3 regions of the Ruegeria sp. BE10 genome follow, and region 2 is predicted to be linked to each of the others. Evidence: riboswitches for the same ligand, from Rfam matches in the RefSeq annotation. Region 2 holds a riboswitch; each other region holds the start of a gene.
What was found. Region 2 has a riboswitch for thiamine pyrophosphate ahead of thiC (phosphomethylpyrimidine synthase ThiC). Riboswitches for the same ligand answer to the same signal wherever they lie in the genome.
Positions count from the first base shown of each region.

Region 1: linked by a shared signal. The riboswitch ahead of thiD (bifunctional hydroxymethylpyrimidine kinase/phosphomethylpyrimidine kinase) and the one ahead of thiC (phosphomethylpyrimidine synthase ThiC) in region 2 are both predicted to bind thiamine pyrophosphate.
Region 3: linked by a shared signal. The riboswitch ahead of thiB (thiamine ABC transporter substrate binding subunit) and the one ahead of thiC (phosphomethylpyrimidine synthase ThiC) in region 2 are both predicted to bind thiamine pyrophosphate.

Region 1 covers NZ_JBQFTX010000005.1:77,670-85,905, reverse strand. Annotated here, with positions in the region: gene ACR0M2_RS12750 (thiazole synthase) at 1-131, opposite strand, end outside; gene thiS (sulfur carrier protein ThiS) at 134-328, opposite strand; gene ACR0M2_RS12740 (FAD-dependent oxidoreductase) at 312-1,289, opposite strand; gene thiD (bifunctional hydroxymethylpyrimidine kinase/phosphomethylpyrimidine kinase) at 1,286-2,089, opposite strand; TPP riboswitch at 2,133-2,239, opposite strand; gene dnaJ (molecular chaperone DnaJ) at 2,368-3,522, opposite strand; gene dnaK (molecular chaperone DnaK) at 3,597-5,504, opposite strand; gene ACR0M2_RS12720 (alpha-ketoglutarate-dependent dioxygenase AlkB family protein) at 5,717-6,319, shown strand; gene ACR0M2_RS12715 (ABC transporter permease) at 6,316-7,137, opposite strand; gene cysQ (3'(2'),5'-bisphosphate nucleotidase CysQ) at 7,260-8,057, shown strand; gene ACR0M2_RS12705 (3-deoxy-manno-octulosonate cytidylyltransferase) at 8,057-8,236, shown strand, end outside.
Region 2 covers NZ_JBQFTX010000010.1:13,143-21,378, forward strand. Annotated here, with positions in the region: gene ACR0M2_RS18375 (hypothetical protein) at 1-2,016, shown strand, start outside; gene ACR0M2_RS18380 (invasion associated locus B family protein) at 2,035-2,514, shown strand; gene thiC (phosphomethylpyrimidine synthase ThiC) at 2,576-4,366, opposite strand; TPP riboswitch at 4,475-4,594, opposite strand; gene ACR0M2_RS18390 (aminotransferase class V-fold PLP-dependent enzyme) at 5,273-6,394, shown strand; gene ACR0M2_RS18395 (isopenicillin N synthase family dioxygenase) at 6,611-7,567, opposite strand; gene ACR0M2_RS18400 (glutathione S-transferase) at 7,981-8,236, shown strand, end outside.
Region 3 covers NZ_JBQFTX010000010.1:196,957-205,192, reverse strand. Annotated here, with positions in the region: gene ACR0M2_RS19195 (TRAP transporter substrate-binding protein) at 1-406, shown strand, start outside; gene ACR0M2_RS19190 (TRAP transporter small permease) at 479-1,084, shown strand; gene ACR0M2_RS19185 (TRAP transporter large permease) at 1,081-2,361, shown strand; gene speB (agmatinase) at 2,383-3,348, shown strand; gene ACR0M2_RS19175 (thiamine ABC transporter ATP-binding protein) at 3,437-4,129, opposite strand; gene ACR0M2_RS19170 (ABC transporter permease family protein) at 4,116-5,663, opposite strand; gene thiB (thiamine ABC transporter substrate binding subunit) at 5,639-6,619, opposite strand; TPP riboswitch at 6,652-6,756, opposite strand; gene ACR0M2_RS19160 (GDP-mannose 4,6-dehydratase) at 7,007-8,047, opposite strand.

The DNA.
Region 1 (8,236 bases), on a different contig from region 2:
CGGCGCAAGGAAACTGTGGCAACACCCGCGCCGCTCTCGCGAAACGCCTGTTCCAGAATGGCGGGGCTGGGGTACTGCGCCGTGCCCAGCATCAATGAGTTGGGAAGTTGGGTCCCATAAAAGCTTTTCATCCTCAGCCTCCCTGCATCGGCGCGACGACTTCAACCCGGTCGCCATCGGTCAACTTTTGAGCAATGCGCAGACCCGAGGGCACAAAGTCTTCGTTTACAGCTGTCGCTACCCGTCCAGAGAACCCGCATTCGACCAACAGATCCGAGAGGATTTCGGCGCGCACCTCGCGCGATTCACCATTAAGCACGATCTTCATCAACCATCTCCGAATGTTTGTTGTCCAACGCCAGATCGGCCACTCCCTGCGCCAGCGCTGGGGCCAGCAGATAGCCATGGCGGTACAGTCCGTTGGCATAAATCGTATGCCCCAGCCGCCGGATGCGGGGCAGGTTGTCGGGAAAAGCCGGGCGCAGATCGACACCGATCTCAAGCACCTCGGCCTCGCCAAAGGCGGGGTTCAGCGCATAGGCGGCGCTGAGCAGTTCCAGCATGGATCGGGCCGTGATGCGGCTGCTGTCTTCGCTTTCGATCATCGTTGCGCCCAGCATGTAGACACCATCCCCACGCGGCACGATGTACAGCGGCATCCTTGGATGCAGTAGACGTACAGGTCGCGTCAGGGTCACGTCCGGGCAGCGGATCACCAACATCTCTCCCTTGACGCCGCGCAGGTCGTGCAAAACCTCACGCCCGTGCAGACCGCGGCAATCGATTGCATTCTCCAGCTGGGTCGGGGCCAGTTTCCGGTGGAAGACTACCCCTTGGTCCAGCAATTGGCGGTGCAGATCCCGCAGCGCCTGTCGCGGGTTCAGATGAGCCTCATCCGTGAAATGCAGACCTTTGGTCAAACTGGTTAGATCAGGCTCTAAATTGGCAATTTCAGCCTGACTAATCTCGGTATACCCCCCGGTCCGACGGGCGAACCGACGCAAATCCGGCAGATCACGCGGGTTGGCAACAACCAGCGTGCCACGTTGTTCCACCCGAGTACGCGTAGACCACCACTCGAACGCAGCCTTGCCCAGCCGCAACACCGGTTCTTCGGCGTTTTCAAACTCGCACCATGGGGCCAGCATACCGCCAGCCCACCAAGAACACCCATGCGGGCCAGGTGGACCACTGGGATCAAAGATCTGAACCTTGGCCCCGCGCAACACTAGCTCGCTGGCTACGGCCAGCCCGGCCACACCGGCCCCTATGACCGACCAGACCGTCACGCGGGCCAGACCCGATGGAAATGATGAACCGGGCCATGCCCTTGTCCGACCATCAGACCGTCAGCTTTAGCAATGGCCCCTTGCAGATACTCATGCGCCTGCGCGACCGCATCGGTCAGGCCCAGCCCTCGCGCCAGCCCGGCTGCTATCGAAGACGACAGGGTGCAACCGGTGCCATGCGTGTTGCGCGTATCGCACCGGGGGGCGGTGAATTCTGCCACAACTCCCGAAGGATCAAGCAAGACGTCGTGGCAAACGTCGCCGCGCCCATGTCCGCCTTTCATCAATACCGACCGCGCCCCCAGCCCGCACAGCGCCATCCCCTGCGCGATCATCTGATCGGGGGATTCGGCGTCCGAGGTGCCCAGCAAACAAGCGGCCTCGGGTAAGTTCGGGGTAAGCATGGTCGCTTGGGGCACAAGAACATCACGCAGGGTCTGAACCGCATCCTGTGCCAGCAAGGCATCGCCAGATTTGGAGATCATCACCGGGTCCAGAACGACGGGGCCATCATACCCAGCGATAGTCTCGGCAACGGTTTGAATAATTTCAGGGGTCGCAAGCATGCCGATCTTGATCGCGCCTACATCCAGGTCGGTCAGCACCGCCTCGATCTGAGCGGCCACTACGTTGAGCGGTATGCCGTGCACTGCGGTCACAGCCCGCGTGTTCTGCGCCGTGACCGCCGTGATCACGCTGGCCCCATACACGCCCAACGCAGACATCGCCTTGAGATCGGCCTGAATCCCGGCCCCACCGCCACTGTCCGAGCCCGCAATTGTCAGGGCAATATGCGCCATATCGTTGCTCCATCTTCAGGGGGCAACGCAGCATGGAAAACGTCTGTGTGTGTAGACCGTTCCCTACGCCGGTATTGCCCGGATCAGGTTCGATGGGTTAGCGCATTCACGCCTCTCAGCCCCTTGATCAGGGCACCCCAACGGTTGGCGCGACAATCTCAGGGGATGCGAAAGGATTCAAGGGCCAATTTTCGCGAAGTTCATGGACAAACTGGACCTATAAAACGAAAAAAGCCGACCCAAGGGGATCGGCCTTTTGGCAACTTGGTGGAGTGATCTTAGCCCTTCATCCCATCCCAAAAGGATTTGACGGATGAGAAAAAGCTTTTTGATTCCGGGTGGTTATCCTCACCCAAATCGTCGAACTCTTTCAGCAGTTCTTTTTGGCGACTGGTCAGGTTGACCGGCGTTTCCACCGCCAGTTCGATGAACATGTCACCCACACCGCCGCCACGCAGGGCGGGCATGCCTTTGCCGCGCAGGCGCATCTGACGGCCCGATTGGCTGCCTGCTGGTATTTGCACGCGGCCGCGGCCACCATCGATGGTTGGCACTTCGATCGAACCGCCCAGCGCGGCCTTGGCCATGCTGACAGGGACGCGGCAATACAGGTTCACGCTGTCGCGTTCGAACAGCTTGTGATCCGACACTTCGACAAAGATATACAGATCACCCGGAGGGCCACCGCGCATCCCAGCTTCACCCTCACCCGCCAGGCGGATGCGGGTTCCGGTCTCGACACCGGCGGGGATGTTGACGGAGAGAGCGCGTTCTTTTTCCACGCGGCCTGCACCGCCACAGGCTTTACAGGGGTTCTTGATGATCTGACCCAGACCCGAACAGGTCGGGCAGGATCGTTCGACGGTAAAGAAACCCTGCTGTGCACGCACCTTGCCCATGCCCGAACAGGTTGGACAGGTGGTTGGCTCCACTCCGCCTTCTGCGCCCGATCCGTCACAGGCCGAACAGGCCACGGCGGCAGGAACACTGATGGTTTTCTGCAGGCCCGCGAACGCCTCTTCCAGCGTCACGCGCAGGTTATAGCGCAGGTCCGATCCGCGCGCCGCTCGGCGCCCGCCACCGGGGCCGCCACGCTGACCGCCCATGAAATCGCCGAACAGATCGTCGAACACGTCTGAGAATGCGCTGGAGAAATCACCCTGACCAAAGCCGCCGCCCGGACGACCACCACCGCCGCCCATACCGTTTTCAAAGGCGGCATGGCCGAAACGGTCATATGCGGCCTTTTTGTCGGCGTCGCGCAGAACATCATAAGCCTCGTTGGCTTCTTTGAACTGCGACTCGGCATCCGGGTTGTCTTTGTTGCGATCGGGATGCAACTCTTTGGCTTTCTTGCGAAAACCCTTTTTGATTTCATCCGCTGATGCGCCCTTTGATACGCCGAGCACATCGTAGTAGTCGCGTTTTGACATCAGTATTTCCTTCAGCCTCAACGTATTTGGGCCGGCCCGGCAACCGGACCGGCCCACATTGGCCCGGTTACCCGTTAGTTACGCTTGTCGTCGTCCAGATCTTCGAACTCGGCGTCAACAATGTCGTCCTCACCCGGCGCAGCATCTGCCGCCGCAGGCTCATCCTCACCTTCTTCGGCTTGCGCCTTATAGATGGCTTCGCCCAGCTTCATGGCCGCTTCGGTGACGTTCTGGATGCCCGACTTGATCTTGTCGGCATTCTCGGTCTCCAGCTCGTCCTTCAGCGCGGCAATTGCCAGCTCGATGGCTTCGATGGTGGTCGGGTCGACCTTGTCGGCATGCTCTTCCATCGACTTTTCGGTCGAGTGGATGAGGCTTTCCGCCTGGTTCTTGGCGTCTACCAGCTCGCGGCGTTCCTTGTCGGCTTCCGCGTTCTCTTCGGCGTCCTTGACCATCTTGTCGATGTCTTCATCCGACAGACCGCCCGAGGCCTGGATGGTGATCTTCTGCTCTTTGCCCGTGCCTTTGTCCTTGGCCGAAACCGAGACAATGCCGTTGGCGTCGATATCAAAAGTCACCTCGATCTGAGGCATGCCGCGCGGTGCAGGCGGGATATCTTCGAGGTTGAACTGACCCAGGATCTTGTTGTCCGCAGCCATTTCACGCTCACCCTGGAACACGCGGATGGTTACGGCGTTCTGGTTGTCCTCGGCGGTCGAGAAGACCTGAGACTTTTTGGTCGGGATCGTGGTGTTGCGATCGATCAGGCGGGTGAACACGCCACCCAGCGTCTCAATCCCCAGCGACAGCGGGGTCACGTCCAGCAGAACAACGTCTTTGACGTCGCCCTGCAGAACACCGGCCTGGATGGCGGCGCCCATGGCAACCACTTCGTCCGGGTTCACACCCTTGTGCGGCTCTTTCCCGAAAAACTTGGTGACCTCTTCGATCACTTTCGGCATCCGGGTCATACCACCGACCAGAACAACTTCGTCAATGTCGCCAGCCGACAGACCAGCGTCTTTTAGAGCGGCCTGGCAGGGCTTCATCGACTTTTTGATCAGGTCCGAAACCAGCGATTCCAGCTTGGCACGGGTCAGTTTCATGACCATGTGCAGCGGCTGACCGTTCGAACCCATCGAGATGAACGGCTGGTTGATTTCGGTTTGCGAAGTCGAAGACAGCTCAATCTTGGCTTTCTCAGCAGCTTCTTTCAGACGCTGCAGCGCCATCTTGTCTTGCGACAGGTCGACACCGTGTTCCTTTTTGAACTCATCCGCCAGGTAGTTGACGATGCGCATGTCAAAGTCTTCACCACCCAGGAAGGTGTCACCGTTGGTCGATTTGACCTCGAACAGGCCGTCGTCGATTTCCAGAATAGTCACGTCGAAAGTACCGCCACCAAGGTCATAGACCGCGATGGTTTGAGTTTCTTCTTTGTCCAGACCATAGGCCAGCGCAGCCGCTGTCGGTTCGTTGATGATCCGCAGCACTTCCAGACCGGCGATTTTACCGGCGTCTTTGGTGGCCTGACGCTGTGCGTCGTTGAAATATGCAGGAACGGTGATCACGGCTTGCGTGACTTCCTCACCCAGATAGCTCTCGGCGGTTTCCTTCATCTTGCCCAGAGTGAAGGCCGAGATCTGGCTTGGGGAGTACTTTTCACCGCGGGCTTCAACCCACGCGTCGCCATTGCCGCCATCGACGATGGCGTACGGCACCATTTTCTTGTCTTTTTCGACTTCTGCATCATCCACACGACGACCGATCAGACGCTTAACACCAAAGATCGTGTTGTCGGGGTTGGTGACCGCCTGGCGTTTTGCAGGCTGACCGACCAGTCGCTCATCTTCGGTGAAGGCGACGATCGAGGGCGTGGTCCGCGCCCCTTCGGCGTTTTCGATGACCTTCGGCTGCGAGCCGTCCATGATGGCCACACACGAGTTGGTGGTTCCGAGGTCAATCCCGATTACTTTTCCCATATGTTCAATCCCTTTCTCTTCAAGGCGATGTCCCGAGGTCCGAACCCGTTATGGCACCCGGCCCCGATCTGATGTGCGCAACAGCCCTACACCATCGCGCGTCCCGGCGTATATAAGGGCGGGATCAGAGGCCTGCAAGCGTTGTAAAACGCAGGTTTTCGGGAATCTGTGGCCTTTTTGGCAAGGTTTTTGCAAGGATCGGGGATTCTCGGATGGCGCGGCTGCTTTTACGCGGTTTTGATATCAGGAAAGCCTGGCTGGACGGGCCCGCGCAGGAGCGGCTGATCGACAGCCTGCGGCCGATTCTGAAATCGGCCCCTTTGTTCCGGCCGGTCACGCCTTCGGGTAAGGAAATGTCCGTGCGTATGACGTCGGCCGGGTCACTGGGCTGGGTCACCGACAAGACGGGTTACCGATATCAGGCGCAACACCCCAAAGGCGCGGTTTGGCCCGCGATCCCGGATCAGATTCTTGGTATCTGGCGCGACCTTGCCAGCGCGGATCGCGATCCTGATTGCTGTTTGATCAACTACTACGGCGAAGGGGCCCGGATGGGGTTGCATCAAGACAAGGACGAGGCCGATTTTTCCTGGCCGGTCCTGTCGATCTCACTGGGGGATGATGCCCTGTTCCGCATCGGCAACCAGACACGGGGCGGCAAGACCGAATCCATCTGGCTGAATTCGGGTGATGTGGTGATCATGGGCGGGCCCGCCCGGCTGACCTATCACGGCGTCGACCGCATCCGGTTCGGGTCTTCGAAACTGTTGCCCAAGGGTGGTCGGATCAACCTGACGCTGCGTGTGGCCGGTTAGCGGCGCGCCTCCCAGCTTTGGGACACATGCTGACGGGAAAAGAAAATTCCCAACAAGCCGATCAGCAGCAGGATCAGCCCCACCCAAAGCGCGTATTCCCAGCTGGTATTGCGAGGAAAATAATTGCGGAAAAGAAAACCGCGGCACTGATCGATGAGGTGAAACAGGGGGTTCCAGGTGAACATGGCCAACGTGGCACCGCCCAGCGCATTCGCCACGAACATTTTACCCGAAAAGATCATGTTCAAGCGCCGGTAGATATTGGTTAGGACTGTCACAAAAGTGGGAAACCACGGTCGCAGAGCCATGAAGACGACGCCAATTGCGCAGCCAACAAACCAGCTCAGGATCAACATGCCAAAAGCGCCGCCCGGTTCCTGAATTTCAATTGGCGCGACTGCTACACTGTAAATAAAGAGGATCACGATGATTGTCACAATCTGCGTGTAAAGCGCCCCAAAAGCGGTGGCCAACAGGACGACAACCATGTTCATAGGCGAATGCAGCATCATCGGGTTGTTGCCGGTCCCGACCCCCGCTACCGCGCTGACGGATTTGATATGGGTGATGAACAGAAACACGCCCGACAGCAGAAACAGGACAAATTCGCCGCGGATTCTTGCAATACGTGGTCCTAGGAAAGACAGGATCGTATATAACACCAAAACTAGGGCCAGAACCTGCAAGATGTTGATGATTATGGCCACGACCGCGTTGTGATGCTGGGACCGTATGCTGCGAACAACGGCGTGGAAAATCAGCTCGACCGTTGTGAACGCGCCGCCCAGTAAGGACTGGTTTCGCTTGAAATAATACACCCGAAGCGTCTTTCCCGTTTTTTCGCCTGCAATCTGTCACGAAATTCTTGCCGTTCCGTAACCGGCACATCATAAGGCCGTCAGGCTATTCGATCAACAAATCACAGGAACGGAGCTTTTTTGTGACCTACGACGCCCTCATTCCCGTCATTCGACGGCTGGCCCTGGAAGCCGGTGACAAGATCATGGAGATCTACAATTCGGATGATTTCGACGTAAAGGTCAAATCCGATTCCAGCCCGGTGACCGAAGCAGACGAAGCTGCCGATGCCTTGATTTCGGCCGGTCTGCGCGATGCCTTCCCGGATATTCTGCTGGTGACCGAGGAACAGTCCGCCTCGCATTCAAAAAAGGGTGACACATTCCTGATTGTTGATCCTTTGGACGGCACCAAGGAATTCATCAACCGGCGCGGCGATTTCACGGTGAATATTGCGTTGGTCGAAAACGGCGTTCCAACCCGTGGCGTGGTTTATGCGCCTGCAAAGGGCCGCATGTTTTATACACAGGCCGATGGTCAGTCGGTTGAAGAGACCGGAGCATTGGACAAAGCCCAGGCTGGGGAGGTGACTTCCATATCAGTGTCTAATCCGGACAATTCAGCGCTTCTGATCGTGGCGTCGAAATCGCACCGCGATCAGGCCACCGAGGATTACATCAACAAATATCAGGTGAAGGACAGCAAGAGCGCGGGCTCATCCCTGAAATTCTGTCTGGTGGCCACGGGCGAGGCAGATCTTTACCCCCGCGTTGGCCGCACGATGGAATGGGACACAGCTGCGGGCCATGCCGTGCTGGCCGGTGCGGGCGGCAACGTGGTGCGCTTTGATGATCATTCACCGCTGACCTATGGCAAGGACGGCTATGCAAACCCGTTCTTTATCGCCTACGCTCCGGGTGTTGACTTGAAGGAGGCCTGATGTCCGTTCTGATCGCCATTCCCGCCCGCTATGCCTCGACCCGCTATCCGGGCAAACCGCTGGTTCCGCTGACCGGCGCCAATGGCACCGCGATGACGTTGATCGAGCGGTCCTGGCGCGCTGCCTGTTCGGTGTCGGGCGTCGACAAGGTGGTCGTTGCCACCGATGACGACCGCATC
Region 2 (8,236 bases):
CAGTCGCTTGGCGGCGGCGGTGGCATGGTGGACTCGGTCTATCGCGGGGCTGCCGGTGGTGCGGGCTCTGGTGGCGCCATCGACATGACGCTTGATGGTAACATCCTGTCGGTGGGCGAGGGCGGCATCGGCGTCTTGGCACAATCCGAGGGGCGCGATGGCGCAGACGCGATCACACTTGGCTTTGACGGCGTCGTCATGGGCGGCACTGGCGACGCGGGGTCAGTCGCATCAATCGTTGTGGACGGCGGTACCGACAATGTGCTGACCCTGTCAAAAGATACCCTGTTGATCGCCGGCAACGATCAATTGGTGAATGGGGGCGACGGCAACGAACAAATCTCGCTTGCGGGTACGGCCCTTGGCAACATGGATCTTGGCGCAGGCACTAACGGCTTTACCGTCGAAGACGGCGCGGACTTCTATGCGTTGGATACGGTCAATCTGGGTGCTGACGGCTTCATGCAGGTGAACGGTGATTTTGTACTGGGGGCCAATCTGGGTCTGGACGGAGATTTGACGGCGACGGTTGCGGCCAGTGACTTTACCTTCAGCGGCAATGTCAGCCAAACATTGAACCTGACCGGAAGCCTGGCCTTTGGAGCAACGGCAACGTCAACCTTCGACGTGTATTTCCTGACCTCTGGGGCATCGGGTGGCAACAGCGACCTGGTTAATGCCACCGGTAATGCCACCATGGGCGGTACGCTGGTGCCACTGCTGAATACGCTGGAAAGGGCCTTGCCGCTTGTCATCATCAATCCTGATGGAACCGCCGCAGATGCGGGCACGCTGATCGAGGACACTGTGGTGCTGGATTATTCCATCGGCCTGAACGGCTCCACCTCTGACGGCAGTTCGATCGACCTGGTGATCACGCCGGATTATTCGACCCCCGGCATGAACGCCAATCAGGCGGCCATCGGGGATTACATCAACCAAGTTCTGAACGGGCAGGGATCGGCTGCCCAAGGCCAACTGTTCGCCTTGATCGGCAACATGCAGTCCGAGGCCGATGTCATCGCCGCAATCGAAAGCCTGTCGACTGCCGACTATGCCGCCGATGCCGTGGATGCGCTTTATGGCACCCGGGTATTTGCGGACACGCTGCACAATTGCGAACGGTTTACCGATTACCAGTTCGGGGATGACCCGCGCAATTGTGTCTGGTTCTCAGGCGGGCGGTCTTTTTATGACCGCGATCAGACCGGCATGTACGAAGAGTTGGACATCAACGACACCAACCTGTCGGCTGGTGTCCGTCTGCCGGTTGGGGATGAGCTATTCGCCGGGTTCGCGGTAGGCTATGACGAGATGAGCCTACGGAACGGGTCGAATTACAATGCAACGGGTGATCGGTTCAATCTGGGTGCCTCGCTGACCAAATACACCGGCGCGTGGGAGTTTGCAGCCCAGCTGTCGGCCGGTTGGTCAGACTATGATACGCTCAGCGCGGGCGGGATCAGTGGTGTGTTGCCCAACGGGCAAATCGTAAGCACCGTTGGTGTCAGCGAGATCAAGCACAAGATGAACCATCAGAACCTGCGTCTCAGCCTTGCTTATGACCACAGGTTCGCGGGCGGCAGTTCCTATCTGCGCCCTGAGGTAGCCGTTGATGCCACGCGTCTGGCAACCGAAAGCAATGGCGATGCAACCCTGGCGGGGGTCGTTCTGCAAGACGATAGCGAGATGATCTATTCGTTCACGCCTTCGCTGGAAATCGGAACCGAGCAAACCCTGAGTGCCTCGCAGAAGCTCCGCGCGAGTTTTCAGGTTGGTGCCATTCTCTCGTCAGATGATACCGTATCGGTCACCGCCGGGTTCAACGGAGCGAGCACCGCTGACGGTGGGTTTTCAAACACCAGCTTTGTCGGCGACGCGCATGGCTTGGTCTCGGCCCGGTTGGGGCTGTTTGCGCTGGATGACAGCAGCTTTGTCAATCTGAGCCTCGATCATTTGTTCGGAGACTCAACCAGGGCCCTGCAGGTAGGTCTTGGCCTTGGACTACAATTCTAATCGATGAGGGACAGCAGGATGAAAACTTGGATAAGCGCTTTGGGGGTCACATTGGGATTGGCAACTCCCCTTGCTGCGCAAGAAGGCGCAGCGCCGCCATGGTCGGTCAATTGCAGCAATCGGGCCGTTGGGTCCGAGTTGATCTGCGAAATGACCCAAAGCATCGTTTTGACCGAAAACAACCAAAGGCTTACGTCCATCGCATTTATAAAGGCTGCAGGTAAGGACGAGACTGAGACCGTGCTGACCCTGCCATTCGGTCTTTTGTTCTCGGAAGGGCTGGTTGCAAAGGTGGATGATGCCGAGGTCGCCCGTCTGGAGTTCCTAACATGCGAGGCACAAGGTTGTTTTGCCCGTTCGCCAGTTTCCCAGGAATGGATGTCTGCGATGCGGGCAGGCAATCAATTGCAGATCGACGCTAAAAACAGGGTCGGAGAGCCAATTTCATTTGGCTTCGATTTGACTGGGTTCAGCAAAGTATCCGATCTATTGCCCTGAGAGTAGTTTCCCTTCAATGCAAGAGCGTGCGGAGCCGAAAGGATCGGCTCCGCCGCGGTGTTTAGTCTTTCACGGGCATGTAAAGGTCGCCGCCTTCACGGAATTTGGCGGCCATGGCCTCCATCCCCTCTTTCTGCGCTTCAGTTCGAATGTCATGGCTGATCCGCATCGAGCAGAATTTCGGCCCGCACATTGAACAGAAATGCGCCACCTTATGCGCTTGTTTGGGCAGGGTTTGGTCGTGGAATTCCCGCGCCGTTTCCGGGTCCAGCGACAGGTTGAACTGATCTTCCCAGCGGAACTCGAACCGGGCGCGGGACAGCGCATCGTCACGACGTTGCGCGCCCGGCAGACCTTTGGCCAAATCAGCGGCGTGAGCGGCGATCTTATAAGTAATAACCCCAGTTTTCACATCATCCCGGTCCGGCAGCCCCAGATGTTCTTTAGGCGTGACATAGCAGAGCATCGCACAACCAAACCAGCCAATCATCGCAGCACCAATGCCGCTGGTGATGTGGTCATAGCCCGGCGCGATATCGGTGGTCAGGGGGCCAAGCGTGTAAAAGGGCGCCTCGTGGCAACACTCCAATTGCTTGTCCATGTTTTCTTTGATCTTGTGCATGGCTACGTGTCCGGGGCCTTCGATCATCACCTGACAATCCTTGGCCCACGCGATTTTGGTCAGCTCACCCAGCGTCTCAAGCTCGGCAAATTGTGCCTCGTCATTGGCGTCGGCGATAGAGCCGGGGCGCAGACCGTCGCCTAGGCTGAACGACACATCATAGGCCCGGCAGATGTCGCAGATTTCGTCGAAATGCTCATAGAGGAAGCTTTCCTTGTGGTGATGCAAGCACCACTTGGCCATGATCGACCCACCGCGCGACACAATACCGGTAACCCGTTTTACCGTCATCGGCACCATATGCAGGCGCACGCCTGCGTGGATGGTGAAATAGTCGACGCCTTGTTCGGCCTGTTCGATCAGCGTGTCACGGAACACTTCCCATGTCAGGTCCTCCGCAATGCCGTTGACCTTTTCCAGCGCTTGATACAACGGCACGGTGCCAATCGGCACCGGGCTGTTGCGGATGATCCATTCACGGGTGTTGTGGATGTTGCGGCCGGTCGACAGGTCCATGACGGTATCAGCACCCCAACGGATCGACCAGACCATTTTATCGACCTCTTCTTCCATCGAAGAGGTCACAGCCGAGGTACCCATATTGGCGTTGATCTTGACCAGGAAATTACGCCCGATGATCATCGGTTCGCTTTCTGGGTGGTTGATATTCGCAGGGATAATGGCGCGACCAGCGGCGACCTCGTCCCGCACGAATTCCGGGGTCACATAATCAGGGATGTTTGCACCCCAATCATTGCCTTCGCGCTGTTCAACGACAGCCTCGCGCAGTTGGTTTTCACGGATGGCGATGAATTCCATTTCCGGGGTGACGATGCCGGCGCGAGCATAGGCCAGTTGCGTCACAGCCTTTCCATCCTTGGCGCGCAGAGGGCGCGGGCGCACAGGGAACTCGGGCGTTAGCCGATCACCTTCGACAAAACCGTTGTCTTCCGGTTTGATCTCACGTCCATCATATTCTTCGACATCTGCTCGAGCCTCAATCCACTTGCGACGCAGCGGCGCCAGACCTTGCCGAATGTCCGTCATCACCTGCGGATCGGTATACGGCCCTGAACTGTCATACACGGGCAAGGGTGGCTCCCCCGCCGTGGGGTGGACCGAAATTTCACGCATTGGCACGCGCACATCCGGGTGCAATGTGCCGTTTACATAGATCTTGCGCGATGCGGGCAGCTCACCAGCGGTGATTTTGGGGTTGGGGACGTTCATGTTGGTGCTCCTCAAGCAGTTCAACTTAAAAAGACACCAGATGAGTTTTGGCTTGGGAAACGAGAAGGCAGACAGCCCCCTGTTCGGAGTGCGCTTGCCCGGTTTTGTGGCCTGCGCGCCCTAGCTTCCTACGCCAGTATCAACTGGGTCAGGTTCAAAGGGTCGCGTCGCCGGGCATTGCCCCGTCAGCCTCTCAGTCCCCTTGGTGGGACTCCCCTGCGTACAGGTGGTTTAGCTTGAGGTTCACGGCTCAAACAAGCACCAAAATTCATTTGTTTCAGACTTTCTCGAACAGCCGGGACCTTCCGTTCGGTGCAGCACGTCACCAGAAATACGGTCGCTATCTGATGCGCAGGCCGACCTATTCGACAGATACTCCGCAAATCGACGATAAGTTAAACGCTGCTATTTAACATAAGACGTATTATGGGAAGATTGCCTCTTTTGAAGGAGAATTGTCGGAGTACGTAAATAATGGGACTGAATTATTGAGACTCGTCTTCCCCATAATTCAACGACTTAAGATTCTCATGCATTTTGGTGGATTTCGCTGATTTGGACTTATCAAGCTTGTCTCAGACTGCAGCAATACGATCGTCGACTGCGACGCGCATTGGGAACTTCCGAGAGCGGACACAACTGGCAGACCGACAACTTCACAGCGTAAGGTTTTGTGTTGAACAATGTTGAGCGACTAAGTGCCCTGCCTGATCACTTCCGGCCCTTACCGGACTTTAGTCGGTCGTTCAGCATTCTGCAGTGCGGCTCGACATTGCGGACATTCGCTGCACGTGCGCAATCAGAAGATGGGTGAATTTACAGTTTGCGGACAATCCGGACTTTACTGCCGGTGATTTGAAGGTCAGCTTCCTATGCATTGGCAGATACTTAGTCTAGAATTGCCACATGCTGATTGGAACGCAAAACACGCTCTCAGAAGTGATCAATGCTAGAGGTGTTTTTACACCTCTTGGTGTTTCTCGATCCTCAAAAGAAGTCTGTGAAGCTGTTTCCGATGCTTTAGGGCGTCACTTCATTATGGATGATCTCCATGATGCAGTGGGTCGAGAAATTGCCGAAATGACCAATGCGAGCGCGGCCACTGTCGTACATTGCAGTGCGGCTGCGATTACATTGGCTGTAGCGGCCTCTATGACCGGTAGTTCCCCAGGCGCGATTAAACAGCTTCCCGATGCAAGCGGTCTCAAGAGCCGAGTCATTTTGCCTGCAAACCACGCAGTAAATTACGGTCATCCCATTGAGCAAGCTATCCGACTTGCAGGTGCGAAACCGGAGCTTGTGGGCGACAATTCGGCTTGCGGCATTGAGGACCTTGCTCACGCTTGTTCAAAACTGGATGCGTGTTGTTTAGTGCTTGTTTCCTCCAGACTTACTGGAGGCGAAATGCTGGATTTTCGAAAAGCAGTCTCTGCGGCCCATGAACATGATCTGCCAGTGGTGATTGATGGCGCGGCCCAGGATTTTCGCATTGAAGACTTGCTGGATACCGGAGCTGACGTGGTTCTCATTAGCGGCCAAAAATACTTAGCTGGCCCAACATCAGGTTTGGTTCTTGGAAAGCCCGATCTGGTTTCAGCAGTCAGAGCACAGGAAAAAGGAATAGGGCGCGGCATGAAGGCATCAAAGGAAGCTCTCCTCGGTGTCCTTACTGCTTTGAAGCTTCGCCAACAGCTTAACAAAGAGGCTTGGTCGTCAGAACAAAAGGAAAAGGTTGCCCGATTTGTCTCAGTAGCGAACACGATTGAAGGTATCACGGCCAAAGCGAATCCTGATCCTACAAATCTGCCATTTGATCGAGCGCATCTCTGCATTGCCAAATCGTCAGAATTTCCTGATGCGGCACAAATGGCAGCAGCTTTGAAAGCCGGTGAACCTTCGATCTGGATCATGGACCATTTAACCCACCAGTCGGAGATAGTGTTGGAGCTAGTCCAACTTACGCAAGAAGAAATCGACACAGTTCTGGATCGAATAAGAGAAGTAGTGTCCCAATATCAAAAATCCTAAAAGCTGACATTTACGCAACCTGCGGCATTGGTCAAATTGGGCTCAATACGGACCTCGGACCGAACGCAGTATCCGGACGGCAGACGTTACTCACATATACCGAAACAGCCCATTGAGGATTTTGATCTGAAGCCGCACAGCTGCGTCGCAGCAACTGCAATACGGACGTTCGTTTCATATCGGTCAGTGAAATGTCACTGCCAACGCAGCGTGCTTTTAGGTATCCGAATGGCCAACCTGATGTGCGTCGTAGCTTGCTTCCAGTTCTCCTCTCAGAAACTGTCCAAACTTCAGGGGATCGAATCTCGCAGCCCCTGTCCCAGGGAGCGGCGCGATTTCAGCAGAGACATGTGGGTCGAAGAAGAACGGTACGGAATAGCGCTGTTGTCCGGTCGCATTGATAACCCGGTGCGGGGTGGACAACAACTTTCCGTTGGAGAGTCGGTGCAGCATATCGCCTACATTGACCACCAAGGCATTGTCGATAGGCGGTGCATCCACCCAATGACCCTCAGGCGTCTGGACTTGCAAACCACCAACATTGTCCTGTGCGAGCAATGTCAGACATCCAAAGTCCTTGTGGGGTGCAGATCCGTAAAGATCACCCAAAGCCTGTGGCGGTTGTGGTGGATAGTGGAGTAGGCGCAGCCAAATCGTTGGCGTCTGGAAAGCACTGAGGATCGAACGATCCGCGGCGCCAATAGCGTCAAGGGCAAGACCCATGAGTTTGTAACCCAGTTTTGTCATCGCGTCGGCATAAGCCTCGCAGGCCTCTCGGAAACCTTCCAGAACGGGCCATTGATTTGGTCCGGACAGATAGACGGCAGGGTCGACCTCTGCATCCTCGCGCATCATCATGAACGATGCGGACTGATTGGGTTTAGTCACCTTGGCCACGTCAGAGTTCACGTCCGTGGAGGTGTTGATCGCGATGTAGCCACGATGACATTTATTTAGTGCAATTGCCTGTTTTTCGATCTCCGGCAGTGCATGAAATTCCGTCGAGGCGGCAAACACGGCAGCGCGCAAGTCAGGATCAACGCCGTGATTAACAACATAGCCAAATCCGGTTTTTCCATAGGCTTCGGCGAATTCCAAGGCGAGGTTGGACGTATCCTCTCCATTGATCAGCGGTGCAAGATCAAGCACCGGGATTTCAGTGAATTCAGTCATCTGAGGTCTCCAAAATTGTATTATTGGCTAAGTCACAAATGGAAGACCAGCTATCCGGCAAAACGTTTTCGGCGATGAGCGCTGTGGCGCTCTAAGACGACAAGATGGAGAAACTTGGGCATATGCTGCAAGCTATGACAGACTAATTCTTCGATCAATCCATAACCACCGCGACCGGCCCAGGGCCAATTTCTAAGATCTCGGGGACTTTCGCGTTACAACTTCACAAGACAAGTCACTTGTACTCAATTCCGCATATTCTCGTTCCGAATCTCCAAACCAGACGGCTACTGAGGCCGATGTTTGTGAAGCAATGGCCCTTCCGATAGTATCAGACAGCGTTCAAGCAGAATTACCAGTTGGAAAACGACGGGAGGTTTAACCACGCTGGTAGATTGGAGATATATCTTCGTATGACTCAATACCCTATCTTATGGTCGTTCCGTCGCTGCCCATACGCCATAAGGGCCCGTCTCGCATTGGCGAGTTCACGAGTCACAGTCGAGCTGCGCGAGATTCTTTTGCAGGACAAACCAGAGGCTTTCTTACAAACATCCCCGTCCGGAACAGTGCCCGCGCTTCGACTTCCAGACAAAGTAATAGATGAAAGCCTGGAAATCATGATTTGGGCGCTTCAACAAAATGATCCGCAGCGACTTTTGGATATGC
Region 3 (8,236 bases), 180 kb from region 2:
GGGCGCTGTGGATGGTCAGGTCAATCCGATCCCGACCATCGAAGAGATGAAGTTCTACGAAGTGACCAGCCACCTGATCTGGGCCGGTGAGCAGGAACTGGTGACCACTGTGGTCGCGGGCTCTGATTGGTTCGAAACCCTCAGCCCTGACCGTCAGCAACTGGTGCGTGACACCATGGCCGACATGACCGGCTTCATTGACGGCGTCGTCACGGACTTTAACCAGCAACGTTTGGACATCATCAAGGAAGCCAAGCCCGACATCGGTATGGTTGTCCTGACCGAAGAAGAACGTGATGCCTTCCGCGCCCGCAGCACCGAAACCTCAAGCGCATATATCGACACCGTCGGCGCGCGTGGTCAGGAGCTACTGGACGCACTGCAAGCGGAACTCGCGGGCAACTAATCCCTCCCCCACCACTCACCAAAACTTCCTCACGCGCTTTGCGCGTGAGGCTTTCAAAAAAGGGGGGACATCATGCAGACCACGACTTCCACTCCTTTCGGCTTTTTGGGAAAGATTGACGCCGTCATCGGACGGATCGAAGTCTGGATCCTGGGCTGGGGGATCATCCTGATGGCCGTGAACACTATTGCCAATGTCTTTGGCCGGTACGTGTTCAACCAGTCCATCTACTTTTCCGAGGAACTGAACGAGTTCCTGATCGTCATCGTCACCTTCATGGGGCTGGGCTACGCCACCCGCAAAGGCATCCATATCCGCATGTCCGCAATCTATGACGCGCTGCCGATCAAACTGCGCAAGGGCCTGATGGTCGTGATCGCAGCGACCACTGCCTTAGTGATGGCGGTTCTGGCCTGGTACGCGCTGGAGTACGTCCAGAAAGTCGCGTCACGGGGCCGGATCACCCCAGCACTGCAATTGCCGCTCTACCTGACTTACGTCTGGGTGGTGATTGGACTGACCCTGACGTCCTTTCAGTACCTGCTAACAGCGATCCGCAATCTGAACTTCGCCGAGGAAGAAGTCTACGTCTCCTACCTCGAAGTCGACAGCTACGAAGACCCTGAAACCGCAGCCGCAATCCAGCGCTACGAAGAATCCACGGAGGCAAACAAATGACCGAGTTGATGCTAGTCGTCATGATTGTTCTGCTTCTTGCAGGCTTTCCGATGAAAATGCCGCTGATTTCGGCGGCTGTGCTGGGGTTTCTCGTCTATTTCCCTGAAATGAACATGCAAATCCTGATCCAGCAGATGATCGGGGGCGTGAAGCCGGCTGCGCTGATCGCGGTGCCGATGTTCATTTTGGCCGCTGATATCATCACGCGAGGACATTCCGCCAACCGGCTTATCGATCTTGTGATGAGTTTCATGGGCCATATCAAAGGCGGCCTGGCAATTTCCGTCACCTCGGCCTGCGCCTTGTTCGGTGCGGTGTGCGGATCGACCCAGGCGACGGTGGTGGCCATTGGCGGTGCGATGCGGCCGCGGATGCTGAAATCTGGCTATAGCGACAGCTTTTCGATCGGGTTGATCGTAAATGCCGCTGATCTGGCCTATCTGATCCCGCCATCCATCGGCATGATCATCTATGGCGTGGTCTCGGGGACGTCGATTTCGCAGCTTTTCATCGCGGGCATCTTGCCCGGGTTGCTGATCGTAGTGTTATTCTCGGCCTATTGCATGGTGTACGCTTACCGTCACGATATCCCAGTTCTGCCTCGCGAGGGGTGGGGACAGCGCTTTACCGCGTTGCGCAAAGCCCTGTGGCCGATGGGATTTCCGGCGATCATCGTCGGAGGCATCTATGGCGGCGTGTTCTCACCCACCGAAGCGGCGGCAATCTGCGTGCTTTATGCTGTCATCCTCGAGGTTGTGATCTTTCGCTCGATCAAGGTTGGAGACCTGTTCGATATTGCCCTGTCCACAGGGGCCATCACGTCCGTCGTGTTTATCCTGATTGCCGCCGGAGCCGCCTTTAGCTGGACACTTAGCTTTGCCCAAGTGCCGCAGACTATCATCGCAGCGCTGGGGCTGGAACAAGCCAGCCCGCTTATGGTGTTGCTGGCGATCAACGTGGCCTTCTTCCTCGGCTGCATGTTCGTTGACTCGATCGTGGTGATCCTGATCCTAGTTCCGATCTTTGCGCCGATGATCAAGGCCAGTGGGTTAGACCCGGTACTGGTTGGCGTTCTGATCACACTGCAAGTCGCCATCGGCGCCGCCACACCCCCCTTTGGCTGCAACCTGTTCACCGCCATCGCTGTATTCCGCCGCCCCTTTGTCGAGGTGGTCCGCGGCGTGCCGCCCTTTCTGATCATCCTTTTGGTTGTCACCGGGCTGCTGATGGCTTTCCCTCAAATCGCGCTGTTCCTACCGGAATTGGCGTACCGATAACCCATAAGAAACGGAGAAATCATGTCGGGTCATGGCTATGAATCTGGTCGTCTGAACCTGCCTTTTGTCGGCATCGCGACCTTTGGCAAGAAACCTTATGTCGAGAATTGGGATAAGATCGACGCTGATGTCGCCGTCCTTGGTGCACCTTTCGATTTCGGGTGTCAGTTTCGATCCGGTGCCCGGTTTGGGCCGCGCGCTGTGCGCGAAGCGTCAACCCTGTTCAGCTTTGGCCACGCCGGTGCCTATGACCACGAAGACGACGCGACCTATTTGGCCAGCGATGTGCGCATTGTCGATCTGGGCGATGCCGACATCATCCATACCAAGACCGAGGAAAGCCACGCCAACATCGAATACGGTGTGAAGAAAATCCTCGATGCGGGCGCTCTGCCGGTGACTATCGGTGGAGATCACTCGATCAACATTCCGTGCATCCGCGCCTTTGAAGAAGATTGCGCAAAGAACGGACCTATCCACGTGATCCAGATCGATGCGCATCTGGACTTTGTCGACGAACGCAAAGGCGTCACCGATGGTCACGGCAACCCGATGCGTCGGGCAATCGAAAAAGAATATGTCTCGGGCATGACCCAACTGGGCATCCGCAACGTGTCCTCAACAGCGAAAGAAGGTTACGACGACGCGCGGGCGCGGGGTTCAGATATCCTATCCGTACGACAGGTGCGTAAACTGGGAACAGAGGGCGTTTTGGATCGTATCCCCGAAGGTGCGCGTTATTACGTCACCATAGATATCGACGCGTTCTGCCCGTCGATTGCGCCCGGAACAGGAACACCCAGCCATGGCGGGTTCCAGTACTATGATGTCCTGGAAATCGTTCAGGGACTCAGTAAACGCGGTAATGTGGTTGGCATTGATCTGGTTGAGGTCGCCCCTGCCTATGACCAGACCGAAAGTACACAGATTCTTGCGGCGCAATTGCTGCTGAACTTCCTCGGGTTCATTTTCCACAACCGGAAATAAGGTCCCTCCCTGTCAGTCCGGCGTGCAGAAACCTTTCAACTACGCGCCGGGCTGCGAGTTTCCTTTCGCAGGTTTCCAACCAATGTCCCTACCCCAAATAGTCGCGCAGGCTGGGCGGTGGATTGTCCAAAAGGTCCCGGGTCGGCGCAGGAGGATGTGCCTGCTTGTTAGACACAAGAACCGTCTGACTGGTAATGCGGCGCGCGTCCTGCGGGTCGTGGCTGACCATAAGCAGGGTCGTTCCGGTTTCCGCCAGCAACCCAGCCACAAGATCAAGCATTTCAGCCTTCAGTGCCGGCCCCAGCGCCGCAAACGGTTCGTCCAGCAGCAACATCTGACGGCGCTGCACAAGAACCCGGGCTAATGCGACCCGGCTTTGCTGACCTCCAGACAGTTCGGCTGGCTTGCGATCACCCAGACCCGGCAGGGCAACCCGATCTAGTGCGGTTTGGACCTGAGATTGCTCATCAACGGTCAACCGCCCATTCGGGCGCAAGCCCAAAGCGATATTCTGTTCGACCGTCAGATGTGGGAATAGATTGCCATCCTGAAACAGCATCGCCAAAGGGCGCTTGCCAGGGGCGCGGTTGGATATAAGGTCTCCGTCCCAGAATATCTTTCCCTGTTTGAGGTCACGAAACCCGGCAATCGCCTCAAGCAGTGTCGACTTTCCCGCGCCAGACGGCCCAATAATGGCTACACTGGCACCGGTCTCGACGGTAAAATCAGCACGCAACGAAAATTTTCCGTTCTCGATTACGCAGCCTTTAAGTTTCAGCATGCAACCGCCCTCCGCGATCCAATAGCCAGAATGCCCCCATCGACAGCAACAACAGCAACAGAGCTGCCCCGGCCGCTGCTTGCATCTGATACGCCCCCATCAACCGATAGATCTGCAAGGGCAAGGTCGCGATCTGTGGATCGGCGAACAGGGCAATAACTCCCAGATCTCCCATCGATAGCGCGGCTGACAAACCCGTGGCAAAGCGGATCTGTGGGCGCATGCGCGGCAACAGGGCGCGGGCAAAGAATGTTCTCTTGTCCATGTCCAGCGACAGGGCAAGCCGTCCGTGTCGCGCCACCACGTCGCGGGCCGCCGGCACCAGAATGCGTAGCGCGAAGGGCAAGGCCATGACGGCATTCACCAGCGCGGTTACCGGCAATGCCAGTGTTACTGGATTAGCGATGGGGCGGATCAGAATGAACAGCCCGGTGCCAATCACCAACGGTGAAGCCGCCAGCCCCAGAATACCGCTAAGCTCAACAATCCCGTGACGACCGGTTGCAACGGCCATGGCCATCGGCAGTGCAAGCATCAACAAAACAATCGTACTGGCGGTGGCAACCAGAACCGATATCACCGCCGCACGGAACACCAAGGCAGGCATTTCGAGCAACCCAGATAGGCCAGAGATCGCCACGGCAGCCAAAGGAAGAAGCAGAAACGCTACCGCGAGCCCGATCCAGCACGCATCAATTGCGGGCGCGCCGCCATCCCATCGTTGTATAGCGCGATCCAATCCAGCGCCGAACCCTTCACCACGCGAAAATTTCAGCGCAGCCATTGCGGCAGCAGCGGTCAAAGCCAGTTGCACCGCAGAAAGCAACGCCGCGCGGCCAAGGTCGAAATCGTAGGTAAAGGATTGATAGATCGCGAGTTCAAGTGTCGTTGCGCGGGGCCCTCCGCCAAGAGTCAACGCGACGGCAAAGCTAGTCAGGCAAATCGCAAAGATCACGGCCAGAACACCCGGCAGAATGCGCCTTAACATTGGCAGTTCGATCAGACGGAACATGGCAAAGCCGTCGCACCCCAATTGCGCGGCCAACCGAAATCTTTCTGCCGGAATTTCCTGCCACGCCTGCAGGATCAGTCGCGTGGCAAGTGGTAGGTTGAAAAATACATGGGCTAGAACCACCCCGTGCAACCCATAGATGCGCAGCGGCGGCAAACCAAACAGACCTAAAAAATCTGAAATCCAGCCTGCACGTCCGAAAACCTGCAACAACCCAAGGATCGCGACGATGACCGGCAGGATAAAGGGGGCGCCCAATAGGGCGATCAGGGCAGACCGTCCACGAAACCGACGCCGCGCCAGTGCCCGGGCGACCGGAATAGCCAGCCCGGCACTGAACAGCGCAGACAACACCGCCTGAACCAGCGTAAAGCGCAGCGCCGCCCAATCGGCCGGACCCAACCCACCCGCTGTATCAGCGCGCAGGGCTACCGCGGCCAATGTGCCCAATATCAGCGCAGCAACCAGTGCCGCTGCGCCAACACCCGGCCAAGGGCTTACTGGCTGAGCGCGCCCAGCCATTCCGCAAGCGCCTGATCCCGCACGGAGGCGGCTTCATCCGGGGTATACAGCAAGGATTTCTCAGGCGTGATCAACGTGTCAAACCCTTCGGGCAGGCCAGCCGCAGGGGTCACTGCCGGATACATCCAGTTGGTGGTCGGGATGATCTGCTGGAAGGTGTCCGAAACCATGAATTCCAGAAATTGATCCGCCAGTTCGGGCTGATCGGTACCGGCCAGCTTCGCCGCAACTTCAACCTGCATATAGTGGCCCTCATCAAAGGCGGCCGCTGCTTTGCTGGCGTCATCCTCGGCGATCAAGTGATAAGCAGGCGATGTGGTGTAGCTGAGCACCATGTCCGCCTCACCCTCAAGAAACAGGCCATACGCCTCGGACCAACCTTTGGTCACGGTCACGATATTGTCGGCAAGCCCGGCCCAGATTTCGGGGGCTTCGTCTCCATAAGACGCTTTGACCCACAACAGCAGCCCCAGACCCGGAGTGGACGAGCGCGGGTCTTGAATAATGATCTTTGTTTCACCCTCGGCCAGTTCACGGAAATTGGCAGGTGCCGCCGCATCTGCGTTATGGACAAAAGCAAAATAGCCCCAGTCATAAGGCGCGAACACGTCATCTGACCATTCAATCGGCAGGGTATAATCGGCGCTGACCGAATTGGGAGCAAACAAGCCAGTTTCCTTGGCCGCTGCGATCAGGCCGGTGTCCAGCCCAAGCACCACATCGGCGTCCGTGTTTTCACCCTCTAGCCGAAGACGCGACAACAGCGCCGCGCCGTCTTCGACGCCCACAAGGTTCAGATCACAGTTGCATACTGCTTCGAAAGCTTCTTCTACTTTCGGGCCCGGACCCCAGTCCGAGACAAAGCTGTCATAGGTGTAAACGGTCAGCTGAGGTTTGTCGGCCGCGACAGCCGCTGTTGCGCTCAGAAGTCCCGCAGCAATCATCAGATGTTTCATGTCATCCTCCATTGCGGCGAGAGGGCAAGGGTGGATGAAACCGTTACCTTTCCCTCCGCCGGTTCTAGCCGGTTCAGGTTCTACGGGTTCGCCAAAGGCATCTCAGCGCGGCAGGCCACGCACCCCGAGGTGAGGTTGTCAGTAGGTTGGAACGGACGAAAAGACAACCGGGTTAAAGTGTTTTTTGGATGCTCAAATTGGCATTCGTTCAGTTGGACTGAGAGATGCGCAACATAAGCGCCCTGTGGAAAAATCACCGTAGGAAAGGTTTTGAACTACGTTCCGGGTACTAGAACGGTTTGCGTTTTTACCCTTGAGAATTTCAGAGGCCGAACCTCAAAACTGAGAGGACGGCCACCAATCTTTTAGGCCTGAAGGCTAACCATCTTACCTTTCGGTCCCAGCCGCGTTGGGACGATAAAAGTCGCGGTACCACTTAACAAACTCAGCCACACCATCTTCGACCGAAGTCCTTGGTTGATAACCGGTCAAATCCCTGAGCAGCGATGCATCGGCCCAGGTTGCGGGCACGTCACCGGGCTGCATTGGCATCATGTTTTTATTCGCCTTGATGCCAGTGGCCGTTTCGATGGCTTCAATAAACGCGGTCAGCTGTACCGCATCATTGTTGCCGATATTCACCACTCGATGGGGGGCGACCGGTGACAAACTGTCCCCTTCTGGAACATTGCCGTCTGCGCGGCGCACAGGGACGGCGTCCATCAGAAGGCGGATCGCCTCAACCAAATCTTCGACATAGGTAAAGTCGCGTTTCATGTCACCGTGGTTATAGACGTCGATCGCATTGCCCTCGAGGATCGCTTTGGTGAATTTGAACAGCGCCATGTCCGGGCGACCCCAAGGGCCATAGACGGTGAAAAACCGGAACATGGTGATCGGCAAATCAAACAGATGCGCATAGGAATGGGCCATGCTTTCGGTCGATTTCTTGGTGGCCGCGTAGAACGACATCTGATGATCGGCGCGTTGGGTTTCCTTATAGGGCATCTCGGTATTGGCGCCAAAGGCCGAAGAAGTCGAAGCCAACAGCATGTGTTTTGGCGGATGCGCCCGCGCCGCTTCCAGAATTTCGAAAGTCCCTATCACATTGCTTTCCAGATACGAGCGCGGATTCTCGATCGAATAGCGCACCCCAGCTTGGGCAGCGAGGTGAATGACATAGTCAAAACCATGTTCCCCAAACAGCTCCATCATCAGGCCGGGGGTTTCGACCTTGCCGATGACGGGCGAAAAATTCTTACCATTGGGTTCGCGCGCCAGCATGTCGTGGCGGGCCTTTTTCAACGACACATCATAATAATCGTTCAGAGAGTCCAACCCCACTACGTGGTACCCTTGGGCCAGCAGAAGCTTGCTCAGATGAAAGCCAATAAAACCGGCTGACCCGGTGATGAGAACGCTCTGCATAATGTTGCCCTTGTAAAAAACTTGGTATTTCGGGCCTTTTTAGTGCGAGATCAAGGGAAGATTCCACCACAGTTATCGCAGAAAACGGTGTATTCTGCTGTGCCCTTTCGCCACCCGGGCGACGCGTAGCAATAATCTGCCTTTGTATAGGATTGGCAGCAGCGGACGCCAAAGGTTGCCAGCATTAAT